One region of the Pseudomonas extremorientalis genome, then DNA from elsewhere that is predicted to be linked to it. Evidence: predicted binding sites of a transcription regulator. Region 1 holds the regulator's gene; each other region holds the start of a gene.
The links. The regulator FliA, encoded in region 1, starts transcription of late flagellar genes. The targets are predictions, from matches to a motif close to CTAAAGTTTNNNNNNNNNNNGCCGNTAA.
Positions count from the first base shown of each region.

Region 2: the regulator FliA is predicted to act here: its motif matches at 1,651-1,678, upstream of flgM (flagellar biosynthesis anti-sigma factor FlgM).
Region 3: the regulator FliA is predicted to act here: its motif matches at 2,261-2,288, upstream of motA (flagellar motor stator protein MotA).

Region 1 is NZ_CP089519.1:4,576,288-4,580,850, forward strand. It holds gene LUU92_RS20490 (chemotaxis protein CheA) at 1-360, opposite strand, end outside; gene LUU92_RS20495 (protein phosphatase CheZ) at 372-1,160, opposite strand; gene LUU92_RS20500 (chemotaxis response regulator CheY) at 1,179-1,553, opposite strand; gene fliA (RNA polymerase sigma factor FliA) at 1,723-2,463, opposite strand; gene fleN (flagellar synthesis regulator FleN) at 2,460-3,293, opposite strand; gene flhF (flagellar biosynthesis GTPase FlhF) at 3,400-4,563, opposite strand, start outside.
Region 2 is NZ_CP089519.1:4,911,135-4,915,697, reverse strand. It holds gene LUU92_RS22080 (flagellar brake protein) at 1-674, opposite strand, end outside; gene LUU92_RS22075 (flagellar protein FlgN) at 771-1,241, opposite strand; gene flgM (flagellar biosynthesis anti-sigma factor FlgM) at 1,290-1,613, opposite strand; gene flgA (flagellar basal body P-ring formation chaperone FlgA) at 1,755-2,519, opposite strand; gene LUU92_RS22060 (chemotaxis protein CheV) at 2,614-3,546, shown strand; gene cheR (protein-glutamate O-methyltransferase CheR) at 3,589-4,416, shown strand.
Region 3 is NZ_CP089519.1:615,036-619,598, reverse strand. It holds gene motB (flagellar motor protein MotB) at 319-1,338, opposite strand; gene motA (flagellar motor stator protein MotA) at 1,342-2,193, opposite strand; gene LUU92_RS02685 (HDOD domain-containing protein) at 2,360-3,895, shown strand; gene LUU92_RS02680 (rhodanese-like domain-containing protein) at 3,953-4,563, shown strand, end outside.

The DNA of each region.
Region 1 (4,563 bases):
CAGCAGTTCCGGGGTCGCCGCCGTGATCGGGGCACGCTCACGCACCTCGCTGAACATGCCGTTGACCGCATCCAGTGCTTCGAGAATCACGTCCATCAACTCCGAATCAACGTGACGCTCACCCTTGCGCAGGATGTCGAACACGTTCTCGGCGATGTGGCAGCACTCCACCAGCTCATGGAGCTGGAGGAAGCCGGCGCCCCCTTTTACAGTGTGAAAACCGCGAAAAATTGCATTGAGCAGGTTCGCATCATCCGGTCGGCTTTCCAGCTCGACCAGTTGCTCGGACAACTGCTCTAAAATTTCGCCGGCCTCTACAAGGAAATCCTGAAGGATTTCTTCATCGGCGCCGAAGCTCATGTGGGTGCTCCTTAGAAGCCTAAACTGGATAACAGGTCATCGACATCATCTTGACCCGATACAACGTCTTCACGTTTATCGGCATGAATCTGCGGACCTTCACCCTTGGCGAGATGTTTTTGTGGATCTTTTTCCGAGAGGATCGCTTCGCGGTCATGTTCGATGCCGGCGAAACGGTCAACCTGGCCTGCCATAAGCACCAATTTGAGCAAGTTGCTTTCCACTTCGGTGACCAACTGGGTCACACGCTTGATCACCTGACCGGTGAGGTCCTGGTAATCCTGGGCCAGCAGAATGTCGTTGAGGTTGCTGGAAACCGTACGGTTTTCCTGCTCGCTGCGTGACAGGAAACCGTCGACCCGACGCGCCAACTCGCGAAACTCCTCGGCCCCCACTTCCCGGCGCATAAAGCGGCCCCAGTCGTGGCTCAGGGCCTGGGCCTCAGTGGCCATGCCGTTGACCAGGGGCGTGGCGTTTTCCACCAGGTCCATGGTGCGGTTGGCCGCCGCCTCAGTCAGCCTGACCACATAGGACAGGCGTTCGGTGGCATCGGTGATTTGCGAGATTTCTTCGGCCTGGGGCATGTGCGGGTCAATCTGGAAATTGACGATCGCACTGTGCAGCTCGCGTGTGAGCTTGCCCACTTCCTGGTACAGGCCGCGGTCACGGGTCTGGTTGAGCTCATGGATTAACTGCACCGCGTCGCCGAACTGGCCTCTTTCAAGGCTGTCGACCAACTGGTGAGCATGCTTTTTCAGGGTCGACTCGAAGTCTCCCTGTGACGTTTCTTTATGCTCCATAGCTCCCCCGCGATGGCATTAGCCGTGGATGCGTTCGAAGATTTTTTCGATCTTCTCTTTCAAGGCCAATGCCGTGAATGGCTTGACCACGTAACCGTTGACCCCGGCCTGGGCGGCTTCGATGATCTGCTCACGCTTGGCTTCGGCGGTGACCATCAGCACAGGCAGGCTGCGCAGCTTTTCGTCAGCGCGCACGTGGCGCAGCAAGTCGATACCGGTCATGCCCGGCATGTTCCAGTCCGTTACCAGAAAGTCGATGCTCCCGCTGTTGAGGATCGGAATGGCCGTAATGCCGTCATCCGCCTCGACCGTGTTTGTGAACCCAAGGTCACGCAACAGGTTTTTTATGATCCGCCGCATCGTTGAGAAGTCATCAACGATGAGGATTTTCATGTTCTTGTCCAATTCGACCTCCAAGCAGTCTTAAACGCGCCCAGCACCTGGACGCGCCATTTCAATCAACAGGCATTACACAAAAAGGACTGCCGGGGGCACCACGGGTCGAACCCGCGAAGGCCGGTTGCCCTCGCGGTATCGTCTGCAGTGTCCCCACACTGCCTGTTCAGCGCGCTCGCCACTCTCCCAAACGCCCCCGCAAGCGGGCTGCGCACTGGCTGTGCAACTGGCTGACCCGCGATTCGCTGACACCCAGGACCTCACCGATTTCCTTGAGGTTCAGCTCTTCGTCGTAGTACAGCGCCAACACCAGCCGCTCACGCTCCGGCAAATTGGCAATCGCGTCCGCCAACGCTCCCTGGAAACGCTCATCTTCCAGGTCACGCGATGGCTCCATATGAGCACTCGCGCCGTCCTCGTGCAGCCCTTCATGTTCGCCGTCCTGCAACAGGTCGTCGAAACTGAACAGGCGGCTGCCCAAGGTATCGTTCAAAATCCCGTAGTAATCGTCGAGACTCAATTGGAGTTCGGCCGCAACTTCGTGATCTTTAGCGTCGCGACCGGTTTTTGCTTCAATTGCGCGAATTGCGTCACTGACCATGCGTGTGTTGCGGTGTACCGAACGCGGCGCCCAGTCACCTTTGCGCACTTCATCGAGCATCGCGCCACGGATGCGGATGCCCGCATACGTCTCGAAACTCGCCCCCTTGCTCGCGTCGTATTTGGTCGACACTTCGAGCAGGCCGATCATGCCCGCCTGGATCAGGTCTTCGACCTGCACGCTGGCGGGCAGGCGTGCCAGCAGGTGATAGGCAATGCGCTTGACCAGGGGCGCGTAGCGCTCGATCAACTCGCCCTGGCTGTCACGGGCAGACTTCTTGTAAGCGTTGTAGCCGGTCGCTGTCATAGCACGGGTCCTGCGCTCGTCTGATGCACCAATCGCTCGACGAAAAACTCCAGATGCCCCCGGGGGTTGGCGGGCAACGGCCAGGTATCGACCTTCTGGGCAATAGCCTTGAACGCCAATGCACACTTGGAACGAGGGAATGCTTCGTAGACTGCACGCTGCTTTTGCACAGCCTTGCGCACACACTCGTCGTAGGGAACTGCGCCGACGTATTGTAAGGCGACATCGAGGAAACGATCCGTGACCTTGGTCAACTTGGCGAACAGGTTGCGCCCTTCCTGCGGACTCTGGGCCATGTTGGCCAGGACGCGGAAGCGGTTCATGCCGTAATCACGGTTAAGCAGTTTGATCAGGGCGTAGGCGTCGGTGATCGAGGTGGGTTCATCGCAGACCACCAGCAACACTTCCTGCGCGGCGCGCACGAAGCTGACCACGGATTCGCCGATCCCGGCGGCGGTGTCGATCACCAGCACGTCGAGGTTGTCGCCGATGTCACTGAAGGCCTGGATCAGGCCGGCATGCTGCGCCGGGCTCAGGTGCACCATGCTCTGGGTGCCGGAGGCGGCCGGGACGATGCGGATGCCACCGGGCCCTTGCAGCAGCACATCGCGCAGCTCACAACGGCCCTCGATCACATCGGCAAGGGTGTGCTTGGGCGTCAGCCCCAGCAGAACGTCGACGTTCGCCAACCCCAGGTCAGCATCCAGCAGCATGACGCGACGGCCAAGCTCTGCCAGGGCCAGGGACAAATTCACTGACACGTTAGTTTTTCCGACGCCACCTTTGCCGCCGGTCACCGCGATCACCTGTACGGGATGCATGCTGCCCATTTTATTTCTTTACCTTGTCTTGCTTAGACGCAGGCTACATGGCTTGGCCGCGTGAATCGCTTGCAGACCATCGATGTAGATACTTTTCACGGTGTTCATACCGTCCTCAACCTACCCGCTTCGCCGGGTTGTGGTAGAGGTCGGCGAACATATCGGCCATCGCTTCCTCGCTAGGCTCGTCTTGCATTTGCACGCTGACTGCACGGCTGACCAACTGATGACGGCGCGGCAGATGCAGATCATCCGGAATCCGCGGCCCGTCGGTCAGGTAGGCGACCGGCAATTCATGACTGATGGCCAGGCTCAGCACCTCGCCCAGGCTCGCGGTTTCGTCGAGCTTGGTGAGGATGCAACCGGCCAGGCCGCAGCGCTTGTAACTATGATACGCAGCGGTAAGAACCTGTTTCTGGCTGGTGGTTGCAAGCACCAGGTAATTTTTCGACTTGATGCCACGCCCGGCCAGGCTTTCCAACTGCATGCGCAAGGCCGGGTCGCTGGCTTGCAGGCCGGCGGTATCAATCAGCACCACGCGCTTGCGCAGCAGCGGGTCGAGGGCGTTGGCCAGGGACTGGCCCGGGTCGACATGGGTCACCGGCACATTGAGAATGCGGCCCAGGGTCTTGAGCTGCTCCTGGGCACCAATACGGTAGCTGTCCATGCTCACCAGCGCGATATTCTGAGCGCCGTACTTGAGCACGTAACGGGCGGCCAGCTTGGCCAGGGTGGTGGTCTTGCCCATGCCGGCAGGGCCGACCATGGCGATCACACCGCCCTCTTCCAGAGGTTCGATTTCCGGGGTGGCAATCATCCGCGCCAGATGGGCCAGCAACATGCGCCAGGCCTGGCGAGGCTCTTCGATCTCGGTGGTCAGGGCCAGCAGGTCGCGGGACAATGGGCCGGACAGGCCGATGCGTTGCAGGCGGCGCCACAGGTTGGCCTGTTGCGGTTTGCTGCCTTGCAACTGGTTCCAGGCCAGCGAGCCCAACTGCACTTCGAGCAGTTCACGCAAACCGTTGAGTTCAAAGCGCATCGAATCGAACACGCGCTGGTCAACCGCCGCTGCCGGGGCTGGCGCAGCAGGACGCGGCGGCTCTTTGAAGGTCGGCTCAACCAATGGCTCGGCGGCGGTCAGCGGCAGGCCAGCGAACAACTGACGATTGGTGGTGGCATCGCTGTCGCCACGCATGCTCAGTTCAGCCTGGGCCGAGACGATGCGCGAAGCGGTCTTGCGCAGCTCGTCTTCGAGCTCCATGTTCGGCACGCGCGGCGC
Region 2 (4,563 bases), 330 kb from region 1:
ACCAAACCACTCATATTGTGGAAGCGCACGCCGGCAAACGTGGTGTTGATCTTTTCTTCGAAATGCAGGTAACGCAGTTCGACCGATGTGGTCATGCTGCCGAAGGGCAGGGCGGCGATAAAACGGTCGTAGACCTGGCCCAGTTGCAGGCGCTCGGAGATGTCTCCTTCGAAGCGCAATTTGCAACCTGTGGCGGAAATATCCAGCAGCTTGCCGCTGACCGGAGCCTTGAGCTTCTCGCCACCCAGCTCGATGTTCACCAGTTGCGCCAGTTTCAAGGCCGCGCGAAAGGCATTGCGACGCTGGTGGTAGACCACTTCGCTGGGCAGGCTACCGGTGTAGATGCGGTGGCCGTCCTTTTCGCTGATGCTCAGGTTGCCATTGCTTTCCCATGCGACACGCACGCCGTCGTGGAACCCTTCGATACGGAAGGGTTCGCCGTTTTCGAGGTGGCGTTCGCCATCGCGAGGAATCATTTCATCCAGGGCCAACGTGCCGCTGTCCCGATTGACGTCTACCAAGTAGCTCTGAAAGCGCTGGCTGCGTTCATGGAAGGTGATGATCAGCGGGTCATGGCTTTCTTGCAGCATGCGCAAGGTACTGGCGATTTCCAGAGGCGTGGTGAGGACCTTGGGTGGCTGCGGGGCATCTTCCGCATTAAGGGCGTTGAACACGGTTCTTCCATCTCCAGACAAAATACGACTACACGCAAGAGCAGGCATTCTGCCAGTATGTGGCGCGCCTTGGATAGGCCGCGCTGTAAACCGGCGTCAGGCTTGGCTGCGGGTGCTTGGCTTGACCAGGCGCGAGGTGGAACCCTGAGCGTTGTAAAGCGCTGGAGGCTCTCCGCCGTGAAGTATACGCAACTGGTTGGCGGTCGTGGCTTGCTGAAGCTGGATCGACTGACCGTTGAGCTGGTTGGCTTCCTGGCACTGGGTGAGCAATTGGTTGAGTGCTTTGCTCTGGGCCAGTAGTTGATCGCCGACCGAGGAGTGGCTGGCCAGCTGCGCGAGCCCATCATGGTCGGCCGGCAGGCCCAGGCTGACGAGGATCTCGCTGCGTTTTTTGCCGTGCTGTTCCAGCAGGACAATCAGCGATTGCTTGCGCGCCAGAATTTCTTCCAGCAAGGGCATGTCCCGGCCGTAAAGGGCCAGGGATTCTTCCCTGAGCAGCTCGAGCAGCAATTGCGTCGGTGCTAGATCATCAATGATCAGTTGAAGCAGGGTTTCGTCGTGATGCATGGCTGGCCTTGGGGTTTAAGCGTCCAAAAGCCCGGCGCAGGCCTTTGCCTAGCGCTCGGCTTCGAAATTAAGCAGCTTGCTGGCTACACGGTTGCTGTCGACTTTATAGCTGCCATCGGCGATTGCCTGTTTCAATTCGGCCACACGGGCTTTATTGACCACCGGTTGATCGCGCAGCGAGTCAGTGACCTTCTGCAACTGTTGAGCCTCATTGCTCAGGTGTACGGATTCCCCGCTCTGGCTGGCGCTGGCCTGTTCTGCCTTGACGGGCACTGGCTGAGCCTTGGCTTCTACGCTGTCCTTGGTGCCGGCAGTGCGCGTAGGGGCCGACGTCGTCGGGGTGTTATTCAAACGGCTGAAATCGATGACCATGATCAAAAAACCTCTGGGTATTTGGACGCTTGCCATGTTTTCGGCCATATCTGGACAAACTTTAGGCTCGAATGACAATAAACTGCACAGGCCGGCATCCAACCGACAGTGTAGGAAAAGCTGGCGTCTGATACCAGTGGTCTATAAAGCCACCTCCACTTGGCCGGGGGCCGTGACCCGCGCCTTGATCACCCGGTTGGAGTTGAGATTCTTCACGCGGATCTGTTCGCTCATACCGCCGTTGGACAAGGCTTCCCCCGGCATTTTGACCTGCAGCGCGCCACTGCTGGCGGAAATCACCACCTGGTCACCTTTGCGAATCACCTCGGCCTGCTCCAGATGCACCAGGGTGATGACCTGATCGGTGACCACTGGTCGGGTCAGTTTCTGCCCGACGGCCTGGTCGAGGGAGGTCAGGTAGCCCTGGCTGATCATGCTGATGTCGCGCTCGCGCAACACCACGTCCTCGAAACCGATAATCCCCGTGCGTTTAAGTGGACGGGCAACCACCACCACATCGCGGAATAATTTGACCTGAGCGGGCACGAACACCGTCCAGGGCGAGGCGCCGTCGCAACGCACCTTGACCGTTACACGCCCGATGGGCTGGGCGGGGCTTTCCAGGGTGGCTGTCAATTCCTTGTCGCACATTGGCATGCGCAGGCGCGGGTCCAACTGGTTGACCTGGATTTCGTAACGCCCCGGCGTCTGTGTGGTCGCCAGATAATCTTCTACAGTGAACTCAAGAAAGCCCTGGGTGACGCCGATAAGTAGATCAGGCAAGGTGACGTTATCTGCGCGGGCCGTGGCGCCCAGGCCCAAGGCAAGCAGTGCCAGCGGCGCGCAGAGCAGTCTGCAATACCGTGTCAGGTGGAGGCGTCGGGAAACTGTCGTTTTAATATCCATGACCAATAAATAGCAAAGCTCGTGCCGTTTAGTGTTGGGTGCGCGTCACTGCCCTTATAGGTATGGCCGAAGGTTTTAGCGTGGGAGTCAAGGCATGGCAGGAGTAATGGATTCAGTAAACCAGCGCACACAGCTGGTGGGGCAGAATCGCCTGGAGTTGTTGCTTTTTCGCCTGGACGGCAAGCAGTTGTATGGCATCAACGTGTTCAAGGTGCGGGAAGTGCTTCAATGCCCCAAGCTGACGATCATGCCCAAGTCCAGCCCGGTGGTGTGTGGCGTTGCCAACATACGTGGCGCGACGATCCCGATTCTTGATCTGGCCCTGGCCACCGGTTCCGCCGGGCTGCAGGACCGCGAAAACCCGTTCGTGATCATTACCGAGTACAACACCAAGACCCAGGGTTTCCTGGTGCGCTCGGTGGAGCGCATCGTCAACATGAACTGGGAAGAGATCCATCCGCCACCCAAGGGCACCGGTCGCGATCACTACCTTACGGCGGTGACGCGGGTCGACAACCAGCTGGTGGAAATCATCGACGTCGAGAAAATCCTCGCCGAAGTGGCGCCTACTTCTGAGTCGATCTCCGTGGGTGTGGTGGACGCCGAAACCGCGCACAAGGCAGTCTCACTGCGCGTGCTTACGGTGGACGACTCGTCCGTGGCGCGCAAGCAGGTGACCCGTTGCCTGCAAACCGTCGGGGTTGAAGTGGTCGCCCTCAATGATGGTCGCCAGGCGTTGGACTACCTGCGCAAGCTGGTGGACGACGGCAAGAAGCCGGAGGAAGAATTCTTGATGATGATCTCCGACATCGAGATGCCGGAAATGGACGGCTATACCCTCACGGCCGAGATCCGCAACGATCCACGCATGCAAAAATTGCATATCATCCTGCATACTTCGTTGTCGGGTGTATTCAACCAGGCGATGGTCAAGAAGGTCGGTGCCGATGACTTTTTGGCCAAATTCCGTCCTGATGACCTGGCATCCCGGGTTGTCGACCGGATCAAGGCAGCAGATCACAGCTAAGGTGTTTCCCTTGGCGGTCATACGATTTTAGAGGCGGTATCAGTGTCTACAGGTAATTTGGATTTTGAACAGTTCCGGGTCTTCCTGGAAAAAGCCTGTGGCATATTGCTCGGTGAAAACAAGCAGTACCTGGTATCCAGCCGTCTCAACAAACTGATGGAGCAGCAGGGTATCAAGTCGTTGGGTGAGCTGGTCCAGCGCATCCAGGGCCAGCCGCGCAGCGGGCTCAAGGAGATGGTGGTCGATGCCATGACCACCAACGAAACCCTGTGGTTTCGCGATACCTACCCGTTTGAAGTGCTCAAGAGCAAAGTGCTGCCGGAGGCCATCAAGGCCAGCCCGGGCCAGCGCCTGCGCATCTGGTCGGCCGCCTGTTCCTCGGGGCAGGAGCCGTACTCTATTTCGATGTCCATCGATGAGTTCGAGCGGACCAACATGGGCCAGTTGAAGGCCGGGGCGCAAATCGTGGCCACCGACCTGTCCGGCACCATGCTCACCAACTGCAAGACCGGCGAGTACGACAGCCTGGCCCTGGGGCGTGGTTTGTCCCAGGAACGCCTGCAGCGTTACTTCGACCCGAAAGGGGCGGGACGCTGGGCGGTCAAGGCGCCGATCAAGAACCGTGTGGAGTTCCGCTCCTTCAACCTGCTAGACAGCTATGCCAGCCTGGGCAAGTTCGACATGGTGTTCTGCCGCAACGTGCTGATCTACTTCTCGGCCGAAGTGAAGAAAGACATCCTGTTGCGCATCCACGGCACGCTCAAGCGCGGTGGTTATCTGTTCCTTGGCGCTTCTGAGGCGCTGAACGGTCTGCCGGACCATTTCCAGATGGTGCAGTGCAGCCCGGGGATCATCTACCAGGCCAAGTAAGGCTGAGGCGGTCAAAAATGTGGGAGGGGGCTTGCCCCCGATGCCGGTGTGTCAGTGATCGATGTATCAACTGAACCGCTGCCATCGGGGCAAGCCCCCTCCCACATTTGTTTTGCGGCAAACCGAAGTAAAGCGGCAACCCTCATT
Region 3 (4,563 bases), 2.4 Mb from region 1:
ATTCAGGACAACTGGGCGGCCCACCGACACGAGCCAGCCTGAATTCGGAATTCCTGCTGCGCATAATTGCTCCGTCACCAGCGCAAGCTGGCAGGAGTCTGGATCCTCTTCGGGGCTGATCCAGCGGCGCAGATGGGGCGAAGCAAGCTCCATAGAAAGACGCGAGCCACAGGGCGGGAGTACTTCGTACCGCGCCTGTGCACCGATGACATGCGAGGCGTGATCAAAGGCGTCAAAGCCTACCTCCCGCTATGACTGCAAAAGAAAACGCCCCGATCAGTATCGGGGCGTTTTCATGAGTGAAGCAGCTTCGGCAGCTTAAGAACCCGTCTTGGGCACCGTAGGATCCTTCACCCCACCGTCATCAAACAGGTTCAGCTTCTGGCGCAACTCATGCGCCGGCAACGGCTCCTGCCCTGGCGGAATCGCGTTCGGGTCGGCCGGTACTTCACCCGGTGCGCCGGCCCCCGGAGTAGGTTGCGGCGCTGGCGGCTGGTCACCTTCAATCGCACGCTGGGCCTTTTTGGTCAGCACCACGATGTCGATCCGGCGGTTGACCGGGTTGAACGGGTCTTGATGATCAAACAGCTGCGACGAAGCAAAACCCACCACCCGCGCCACCTGCGCATCCGGATAGCTGCCGGCCACCAGCGCACGGCGTGCGGCGTTGGCGCGGTTGGCCGAGAGTTCCCAGTTGCCGAAATCCCCCTGGCCCGCGTAAGGCTTGGCGTCGGTGTGGCCGCTGATGCTGATTTTGTTGGGTACCGCTTTGATGGTATCGGCCATGGCCAGCAGGATGTCTTCGAAGTACGGCTTCAAGCGTGCGCTGCCGGAGTCGAACATCGGCCGGTTGGCGGCGTCGGTGATCTGGATGCGCAGGCCTTCAGGCGTGATTTCGAAGGAGATCTGGTCCTTGAACTTCAGCAGTTGCGGGTTTTCCTCGACCTTGTTCTGCAGCTCCTGCAGCAACAGCTCAAGGCGCTCCTGCTCGACCTGTTCGGCCATCGACTCGACAGTATCGCGCTCGATCGGGATTTTTTCCTGAGGCGCTTCAGTCTTGACTTCGGGGTTGATGGTGCGCTCAGGCGCCAACTGCGGCGAACCGCCCAGGTCGATCACAAAGGGCGTGCCGCTTTCCGAAAAGCCAATCGGGTCCTTGAAGTAACCGGCAATGGCGATCTTCTGTTCGGGCGTGGCGGTGGACATCAGCCAAAGCACCAGGAAGAACGCCATCATCGCCGTCGCAAAGTCGGCGAAGGCGATTTTCCAGGCGCCACCATGGTGCCCCGCAGCGAAGCGCTTGACGCGCTTGATGATTATCGGCTGGTTGTTTTCCATGGCTTAGCGACCGCGAACCGCTTGTTCCAGCTCGGCGAAGCTTGGGCGATGCTTGGGGTAAAGCACTTTGCGACCGAACTCCACCGCCAGCGACGGTGGCATGCCGGAAGCGGAAGCAACCAGGCTGGCCTTGATCGATTCGTACAGGTTCACTTCTTCCTTGGCGTCATGGGCCAGGGAAGTCGCCAGCGGGCCGAAGAAACCATAGGCCGCCAGAATACCGAAGAAGGTACCGACCAGCGCTGCACCCACGTGCATGCCAATAGCGGCCTGGTCGCCCTCACCCAGGGACGCCATGGTCACCACGATACCGAGTACCGCCGCGACGATACCGAAACCCGGCATACCATCGGCGATGCCGGTCACAGCGTGGGAGGGGTGCTCCAGCTCTTCTTTAAGGCTGAACAATTCCATGTCGAACAGGCCTTCCAGCTCATGGGGGGCCATGTTGCCGGAGGACATGATGCGCAGGTAGTCACAGATGTAGGCGGTCATGCGCTCGTCTTTGAGCACGGCCGGGTACTTGGCGAAAATCGGGCTGGCGGCAGCGTCTTCGATATCGGCTTCGATGGCCATCATGCCTTCACGGCGGCTCTTGTTGAGGATCTCGTAGACCAGGCCCAACACCTCCAGGTAGAAGGTATGGGTAAAGCGTGAACCGAACATGCCCAGCGACTTCTTGATCACGTGCATGGTCATGTAGCCGGGGTTGGCCTGCAGGAATGCACCCAGCGCCGCACCGCCGATGATCATCACCTCGAAAGGCTGGATCAGCGCAGCGATTTTACCGTGGGACAGGACGTACCCGCCGAGCACGCTTGCGAAGACGACGATGATGCCGATAATTTTAGCCATAGGAGATGAGTACTTGCGCCGTCGGGTTCATGGACATATTGGGTGTAGCAGAAAACTCTTGTTCTACTTATCGGCAAAACTGCGCCAGACTATAGCCCGTTAAGGCGAAAAGCCAGTTCGGCCCGCTCCGGGCGTGTAGACCGCAAGTGATGATCGCGCCCCAATCATGGCTAATGAAACGACAGTCCCAACTGCAAAACCCAACTCTCTCGCCGCTTGGATCAAGCGCCTGGACGAAGTGCTGCTGCCCGTTCCCCAGGCCAGTCACGACCGTGTGTGCAAAGGCATCCGCGATAACCGCAGTTCATTGCGGGATATTGCCGAACTGATGCAAAGCAGCCCGGCCCTGGTGCTCAGCGTGATGCGCGAGGCCAACAGCCACACCCATGGCAGCCTGGCGGAACCGGCGGAAAACCTGGAAGTGGCGCTCAACCGCCTGGGCCTCAAGCGCGCCGAAGAACTGCTGGCACGCCTGCCCTCGGTGCCGGCCAACGAGATCCCCGTGGCGTTGCGCCAACTGTTGCTGGTCAGCCAGCACGCGTCGCAGCAGGCCAACGGTCTGTTCGGCAGCCGCCTGGCGCGGCTGTGGCAAGACATCCACTGGGGCAGCCTGTTGTTCCTGTCGCCACTGTGGCCGATGGCGGTGGCCTACCCCAAGCTTCTGGAGGAGTGGGAGCTGCGGGTTATCCACAAGGGCCAATCAGCCCGCACGGTCGAGCAGGAACTGTTCGGCGTACGCCTGCTGGACCTTTGCGTCGGCCTGACCGAAGCCTGGCACCTGCCGATCTGGGTGTCCCAGGGCTATAAGTTGCTGATGAGCGAGCAGCGCCTGCTGGTCAAGGCCCTGCATATCGCTCGTGAAGACGACCCGCTGCGCCATCAGCAATTGCTCGACGCTGAACCCAATCTGCGGCGCTGGCTGAACCAGCCGGCCAATACCGTGTTGCTGGCCAACGGCCTGGCGATGTCGGCCCAGGAGTCCTGGACCTGCCCGCACACCGAACGCTGGCAGTTGCTCACAGCACTGTACCTGCAACAACCGTTGGATGAGGTGCAGCAACTGGTCCACCAACAAGCCGTCACCAGTGCCCGTACCACCCTGATGCCCGACCTCTGGCACCCGGCGCTATCGCTGATCTGGCCGTGGCATGTGGCGAAGATCCATCGCGGCCTGCTGCCGGCGCCACCGCCCACCGCCGAGGCCCTGGCCGTGTGGCGCAAGCGCTGCACTGAACTCTTGGTGGAACCGAGCCGCTTTGCCAACGCGATGCACCTGACCACCTGCGCCAAGGAGGCCTTGGTCGCCAGCGGCATGCAACGGGTCATGCTGTTGATGGCCGATCGCGCCATGAGCACCTTGCGCGTGCACCAGGTCGATGGCCTGCCCAAGGACGCCGCCAACCTGAGCCTGGACGTGGTCAACAGCACCTTGCTGCAACGTCTGCTGGAAAAGTCCGCCCAGGTGCGCCTCAACCCCGAAAACCATGCCCAGTTCTCAGCCTTGCTGCCGCCGATCCTGCGCCGCCTGTTCACCGGCGAACACCTGCTGCTGCGTTCCCTGAGCTGCAATGGCAAGGTGGTGATGCTGATGGTGGCCGACCAGGGTGGGGGGCCGTTCTCGGAAACCACCGTGCAGGCCTTCGGCAAAACCGCCCAATGCATCGAAAAAGCCCTGCACTGCTTTACCAACCGCAGCGCCTGATGCTTGCGCTACAATCGCCCTCTTTTATCGCCAACATTTGTGCCCAGGAGACCTCACATGCCTGACTTCTCTGGCTTGCCGCTGGTGATCGAGTCCAGCGACCTGATTGGTCGCCTCGGTGCCGAACACCTGATTCTGGTGGACCTCACCAGCGCTGCCCGCTACGCCGAAGGGCATATCCCCGGCGCGCATTTCGTTGACCCCAAGCGCACCCAACTGGGCCAGCCGCCGGCGCCCGGCCTGCTGCCCAGCAAGGCGGACCTGGAAAAACTGTTCGGCGAACTGGGCCACACCCCGGATGCAACCTACGTGGTCTATGACGACGAAGGCGGCGGCTGGGCCGGGCGCTTTATCTGGATGCTCGACGTGATCGGCCACCAGAAATACCACTACCTGGATGGCGGCCTGCTGGCCTGGCTGGAAGAACACCACCCGGTCTCCACCGACGTGCCCGCGCCTGTCGGTGGCCCGGTCAGCCTCACGCTGCACGAAGGCCCCACCGCCACGCGTGAATACCTGCAAAGCCGCCTGGGTGCTGCCGACCTGGGCATCTGGGATGCTCGCGGGCCGCTGGAATACTCCGGCGAGAAGGTCCTCGCTGCCAAAGGCGGGCATATCCCCGGCGCGGTCAACTTCGAATGGACCGCGGGTATGGACAAGGCACGCAA